Regions from separate parts of the Tessaracoccus pujii genome, predicted to be linked through region 2. Evidence: predicted binding sites of a transcription regulator. Region 2 holds the regulator's gene; each other region holds the start of a gene.
The links. Region 2 encodes LexA, which represses DNA repair genes until DNA is damaged. Its sites were predicted from a motif close to TCGAACANNTGTTCGA; they were not measured.

Region 1: the regulator LexA is predicted to act here: its motif matches at 802-817, upstream of ACX1D0_RS06935 (DUF6504 family protein).
Region 3: the regulator LexA is predicted to act here: its motif matches at 1,001-1,016, upstream of ACX1D0_RS01770 (HNH endonuclease signature motif containing protein).

What each region holds. Positions count from the first base shown of each region.
Region 1 is NZ_CM137012.1:1,419,072-1,421,334, reverse strand. Features, by position in the region: gene ACX1D0_RS06940 (hypothetical protein) at 1-745, opposite strand, end outside; gene ACX1D0_RS06935 (DUF6504 family protein) at 963-1,277, shown strand; gene ACX1D0_RS06930 (DNA polymerase III subunit alpha) at 1,277-2,263, shown strand, end outside.
Region 2 is NZ_CM137012.1:728,618-730,880, forward strand. Features, by position in the region: gene ACX1D0_RS03545 (ATP-dependent DNA helicase) at 1-712, shown strand, start outside; gene lexA (transcriptional repressor LexA) at 720-1,454, opposite strand; gene ACX1D0_RS03555 (hypothetical protein) at 1,656-1,982, shown strand; gene nrdR (transcriptional regulator NrdR) at 2,153-2,263, shown strand, end outside.
Region 3 is NZ_CM137012.1:379,850-382,112, reverse strand. Features, by position in the region: gene ACX1D0_RS01775 (nicotinate phosphoribosyltransferase) at 1-789, shown strand, start outside; gene ACX1D0_RS01770 (HNH endonuclease signature motif containing protein) at 1,031-2,263, shown strand, end outside.

The DNA.
Region 1 (2,263 bases), 690 kb from region 2:
GGAGGCAGTCCACCGCGGGCGCCGCGGGGGCGCCGTCGACGACCTCCACCCGGCGCGTGGCCAACCGCCCCTCGAGCAGATCGACCAGCCGCGTGGCGCTCTGCGTGCGGCCGGCGTCGTCGACGACGATCCACCGCCCGAACGTGCGCTCCACCACCAGCCGGGTGGCCAGCAGCGCCGGGGCGCGGCGGGACCGGGTGCCGGCCGGCGGGGCCAGGTCCAGCACGATCCGCGCCAGGTGGGGATGGCCCACGCGGTCCGCGACGTCGGCGAGGGTGCGGTCCAGCAGCAACGCCCGGCGGTCCGCCCGGGTGGCCGGCGCGTCCGGGCGCTCCACGCCGAACCGCCGCGCCGCGAGCCAGGCGTCGTCCAGGGTGTCGAGGGTGTCGCGCCACCGCTCCGCGACCGGCCGCCCGTACCGGCTGCTGAGGACGGCGAACTGCTGCCCGCGCTCGGTGGGCAGCGCGAGCTCGGCGCCGTCGTCGAAGCGGTGGACGGCGGGCGGCGCCTCCGTCATGGCCAGGCCGGCGCGGGCCAGCTCCGCATCGAGGGTGCGGCCCGATTTCTTGAACAGGTCGCGCCAGGGGGCCGGCAGCGTCACGACGGGGGGCAGCTGCCCACGCTCGGCCGCCCACCGGCCGCCCATGGCCTCACCGCAGAGGTCGAGGCGCACCTGGTGGCCCAGTTTCGCGAGCCGGGCGGCGCAGGCCATGCCGGCCAGCGTGCCGCCGCGGATCGTGAGCATGCCGCCCAGGATAGGGGTTGACGTTCTGTCGGTGGGGGGGCATATAGTAGGAACTACCGAACGCCTGTTCTATTAGTTCGGGGAAGCTCTGGTGGAACAGGCGCACGGTATGGGCCGCCCTGGCCCGGCGTAGCTTCGACCCCTACGCCGGGCCAGGGCTCCCGGGTCGAGAAGCACAGTCTGCACCCCCTCATCTCCCCGGAAGGCCGCCATGCGCATGTACGACGAACCCATCCACGTGCTGTTCAGCGACGAGCCCCGCCAGTTCATCTGGCGGGACCGGCTGCTGCTGGTCAAGGAGGTCCAGGGGCGGTGGAGCCGCGCCACGCCGTGGTGGTCCGGGCGGCAGGTGCGCGCGGCGCGGGGCGAGGAGGTCGCGGCGGAGCGGGGCGAGGAGGTCGCGGCCCGCGACCTGCTCGGCGAGCGGGAGGTGTGGCGCGTCGAGGCCGGCAACGGGCGGCACCGCGGCGTCTACGAGCTGGCGCGCACGGTGGACGCAGAGGACTGGGTGCTCCAGGCGGTGCTGGACTGATGTCGGAGTTCGTGCACCTGCGCGTGGCCTCCGGATACTCCTTCCAGTACGGCGCGTCGCACCCCGGTGAGCTGGTGGCCGAAGCGGTGCGCCACGGCATGGACGCGCTCGCGCTCACGGACCGCGGCGGCCTCTACGGCGCGGTCCGTTTCGCCAAGGCCTGCCTCAAGGCCGGGATCGCCCCCATCGTCGGGGTGGACCTGGCGGTGCGCCCGGCCGGGTGGCAGGCCACGCGGCGCCCCTCGGCGGCCCGCGGCGGGCAGTTGCGCGACGAGCGCCTCCCGCGCGTCGTGGTGCTGGCCACCTCCAGGGCGGGGTGGGGCACGCTGTGCGCGCTCATCACCGAGGCCCAGCTCACGGGCGAACGCGGTGATCCGGTGGTCTCCCTCGGCATCCTCGCGCGGCACTGCGCAGGGCACGACGCCGTGGTGCTGCTCGGCGCGGATTCGGAGGTGGGCGAGGCGCTCGCCGTGGGCCGCCCGGATCTGGCGGAGGTCGCGGCCAGGCGGTGGCGCGCGGAGCTGGGCTCCGGCCTGGTCCTGGCCGCCACCAACCACCAGGTGGGTGGCCGCGGGGCGGGGTCGGCGCACCACGCGGCGGGCATGATCCGCCTGGCCCGCCGGCTGGGCCTCCCCGTCGTGCTCACCAACGCGGCACGGATGGCGCGCCGGGAGCAGGCCGCCACCGCGGACGTGCTGGACGCCGCGCGCCGCCTGGCGCCGCTGGACGTGCGCACCATCGACAGGCGAAACGCGGAGGGCTACCTGAAGACGGGGGAGGCCATGGCGGTCGCGGCGGACGAGGCGGCCAGGCTCGCCGGTGAGCCGGACGGCACGGCCCTGCTGCGCGCCACCCGGCACCTCGCCGAGCGGTGCCGGCTGGACCCCGTCGGGGACGTCGGGCTGGGGGAGATCCGCCTGCCGGAGTTCGAGACCCTCGGCACCACCGTCGAGCTGGCGCCCTCGGTGCTGCGGGCGCGCTGCGAG
Region 2 (2,263 bases):
CGACAGGCTCACGGGGGACGCGGAGCCGGACGACGAGTTCGCATGGCGTGGGGTGGACGTCGGATCACCGTTCGACTACTCCAGGCAGGGGATCCTCTACGTGGCCAGGCGGCTTCCGCCCCCCGGCCGGGACGGCATGAACCCAGAGACCCTGGCCGAGATCGCCCAGCTCATGTGGGCGGCCGGCGGCCGCACGCTGGGGCTCTTCGCCTCGCGTCGCGCCGCGGAACAGGCCGCTGAATACTGTCGCCGGGAGCTGCCGGACCTCACGCTCTTGTGCCAGGGGGAGGCCCAGCTGTCCGAGCTGACACGCACCTTCATCGCGGATCCCGCCACTTCGCTGTTCGGCACCATGTCACTGTGGCAGGGCGTGGATGTGCCGGGGGAGACGTGCCAGCTGGTCATCATCGACAAGCTCCCTTTCCCGCGTCCGGACGATCCGCTTATGCAGGCTCGGAAGAAGGCCGTCGACGACGCGGGCGGCAACGGATTCATGCGGGTGGCCGCGTCGCACGCGGCTCTCCTGCTGGCGCAGGGCGCCGGGCGGCTGATCCGCCGGACCGAGGATCGCGGCGTCGTGGCTGTGCTGGACCCGAGACTCGTCACGAAGCGCTACGGCGAGTTCCTCAAGTCCTCGCTTCCGGACTTCTGGATGACCACCGACGGCGATGTGGCGGTGCAGGCACTGCGCCGCCTCAGGGGTGCTGACTAGCGCACCACTAGAGCTTGCGAAGGACCGCCACGACCTTGCCCATGATGGTGGCGTGGGTGCCGTCGATGGGTGAGTAGTCGGGGTTGTGCGGGAGCAGCCACACCTTTCCGTCCTTGCGCTTGAAGGTCTTGACCGTGGCCTCGTCGTCCAGCAGCGCGGCCACGATGTCTCCGTTGTGGGCGTCCGACTGCTGGCGCACCACCACCCAGTCGCCGTTGCAGATGGCGGCGTCGATCATCGAATCCCCACGCACCTCCAGCAGGAAGACCTGGTCGTCTCCCACGAGCTGGCGCGGAAGCGCGAACACGTCCTCCACCTGCTCCTGGGCCAGGATGGGCCCACCGGCGGCGATGCGGCCGATCAGCGGGGCCGCGACGGACCTGGGCGCCTCGTCGAACGCCTGCGCCGAATCCATGCCCTCCTCACCCGGCATGGTGACCACCACAGCTCGGGGGCGGTTCGGGTCCCGGCGGAGGAATCCCTTCTCCTCCAGGACCTTGAGCTGGTAGGTGACGCTGGATGTGGAGGCCAGGCCGGCCCGCGTCGCCACTTCGCGGATGCTGGGCGGATATCCGAGTTCTTCGATGGATTGCTTCACCACGCGCAGAATGGCCAACTGGCGCGTGGTGAGGCCGTGCGCGTCCTCCGGACCGTCAGGGAACGAGGCCATGGTCCCGAGCTCGGCCTCGATGGAAGCGTTGGTGGGGCGGCCCCGTCGAGGGCGTTTCGTCTCTTCAACCATGGAACAAGATTAGCCGGTCCGCGAACGTGTGTTCGAAATCAACGTGGCGTGTCGCGCACTGTGGAGAAATTGTCAGTGGGTGCCGATGGACTACGTGTGTCGCCTACCGCGACACGCCAGGGTCGAACGGGTGTTTCATTCCGGAGGCGAAGGCGCTAGAGTTTATTTAGAACAAGCGTTCTACGGAGGAGAGAGGTTGTCATGACCGCTTCACGCGCACTGAGCTTCCGGGTTGTCGACGCCGGCGCCCGTCGGGTCGTCACGGTCTCGCCCGCTGGTCGGCCGGAGCTCGGAGGGCCGCTGGCTCGCCCGTCCCGCCCCGTCTCGCCCGGACGGGTCGGCGGCGTCGCCTCCTGCAGAGTCACCCGCCCAGTCCTACCCTTTCTCGCGCTGAAGGTGGTGGCTGTCGGGTTGCTGGCGTCCGTGGGTGCGGCCGTCTCTGCGGCCCAGTTTGTGGACATGTCGCAGGAGCCGGCCACCCGCTACGTGGCGGGGGATCCGGCCTGGGCGCACGTCGCCGCTCCCTGAAGACCGACTTGACGTGCATCGGCGATTCGCCCTTGAACATGGAGGCCCCCAGATCTAGGCTGTCCCTACATCTAGTAGTTACAGCGGTGTCTTTCCCCCATAAGTTGTGGTCCCGGCCATAGCGTGGCAAGGTTGGCCCTCCGCTGTTCACCAGGGAAGGCCCGCCGGTCATGCACTGCCCGTTCTGCCGCAACGAAGACACCAAGGTGTCTGACTCGCGCGCCACCGAGGACGGGTCCGCCATTCGCCGACGGAGGATGTGCCCTGTCTGCGAACGGAAG
Region 3 (2,263 bases), 350 kb from region 2:
GTGCCGACCATCGGCACCGCGGCGCATTCCTTCACCCTGCTGCACGACACCGAGGAGGACGCCTTCCGCGCACAACTCGCGACACTGGGCGAGGCCACCACGCTGCTGGTGGACACCTACGACATCGACGCCGCCATCCGGCTGGGCGTGGAGCTCACGGGCGGGCGGCTGGGAGCGATCAGGCTGGACTCCGGCGACCTGGCGCTGGTGGCGCGCGAGGCCCGTGATCTCCTCGACGACCTCGGCGCCACCCACACCCGGATCATGGTCACCTCGGACCTCGACGAATGGCAGATCGCCGCGCTGCAGGGCGCCCCCGTGGACGGCTACGGCGTGGGCACCGCGCTGGTCACCGGCTCCGGGCACCCAACCTGCGGGTTCGTGTACAAGCTCGTGGCGCGCGCCGCCTCGGACGATCCGAACGCGCCGATGACGCCGGTGGCGAAGAAGTCCAAGGGCAAGAACACGCTGGGCGGCCGGAAGTTCGCCATGCGCCGCCGCGGGGCCGACGGCAGGGCCGAGTCCGAGGTGATCGGGATGGGCACCCCGCCCGCCAACGACGGCAACGACCGCGACCTCCTCGTCCCCGTGTTCCGCGGGGGCGAGCTGGTCTACCGCGCCACCCTCGACGACGCGCGCCGCCGGCACGTCGAGTCCCTGGCGGAGCTGCCGGTGGGCGCCCACCGGATCTCGAAGGGCGATCCGGCCCTGGAGACCCTCATCCTCGACGAGACCGGCAACCAGTCCACCAACCCGTATCAGGCCGCGCCGCTGGTGCCGAACCTCTGACCGGGCGCTCCGACGTGCGCTGTCCCCGGTGGGCGGGGGAGTAATCAGGGAGTCAGGCCCGGGATCCCGGGCCGTGAACTCCTGCCCGCGGGGCCGAGGGTGGCCGGCTCCTGCTTCGGCCCGCTGGCGGCGATGGGCACACCCAGGCGCCTATCAATCCTTGTCAGAGCGAGTATCACAGTGCGGCAACAGTTCACACCCACGCCTTGCGTCGCACACCTGTTCTATTTATACTGGACTCATGCTTCAACGACGGCTCACCACGGACCAGGCGCTCGGTGCGCTGGAGTCCACGCTGTCGCTGGTGGACCACGCGGAGCGCGAAGGGCTGGAGCCCACGGCCAGGCTGCGTCTGATGCAGCGGGCCAGGCGGCTCGCCGAGCGGATCGAGTCGCTCGCACTTGTCCTCACTGACGAGGCCAACCGGGCCCAGGCGTCGATGAAGTCCGCAGGCACTCCGCTGACGTCCTTCCTGGCCGTCAGCGAGCAACGTGACACGAGGGAGGCCGCCGCGCAGGTGTTCCAGGCCCGGGACCTCGCCACACACTCGCAGGTCCGGCAGGCGGCTCTCGAGGGCGACGTGTCGCCCGGACATGCGGTGGCCATCTGCAAGGGCATGGCGCAACTCCCGGCCGGGTTGAGTGCCGAGCAGGTGGAGCGGGCGCAGGCAGTGTTCATCGGGCGCGCTGCCAGCGCCACGCCCCGCAAGCTGGCGCAGGCGGCGGCGCTCGTTCTGGCGGAGGTCGCGCCGGAACTGATGCCCACCGCGGCGGAGCAGGTCGCAGACATCGAGGCGCAGACGCGCCGGGCGCGGGCCAAGCGGTCGTTCAGCTACGGCGACGACGGCGACGGCTCCGTGTGGTTCCGCGGCTCCCTGCCTGAGGTGGACGCGGCGCCGCTGATCGCCACCCTGGAGGCGTACGTGCAGGCGGATCGACGAGCGGCGCGGGGCCGTCTCGCCGGCGTCCGCTCCCTGCGCCCCGGGCCGCAGCTGCTCCGGAGCTACGCTGCAGCCGATCAGGGCCGCACGCCCGACCAACGCAGGGCCGACGCGTTCACCACCATCGTGGCCGAGCATCGCGGGGCGCCGACAGCGGCCGGAGACCGGCCGCGGATCGTGATCACCATCAGCGAGGCGGACCTACGGGGTCGCGCGGAGGCATTGGGCTTACTAGCGTCGGGTGCGGAGATCGCACCCGGAGACCTGCGCCGGCTCTGCTGCGACGCGGACCTCACCCCGGCCGTCCTGGGCGCTGCCTCGGAGATCCTGGACATCGGACAGACGAAGCGGCTGGTGAACCCCGGCATCCGCAAGGCACTGTCCCTCCGCGACGGCGGCTGCGCATTCCCCAACTGCACCGCACCGGATTCGGCGTGCGAAGCACATCACGTGATTCCGTGGTATCTCGACGGGCCCACGTCGCTGGGAAACATGGTCCTGCTCTGTGCACATCATCACGCGGTCATCGAGCCC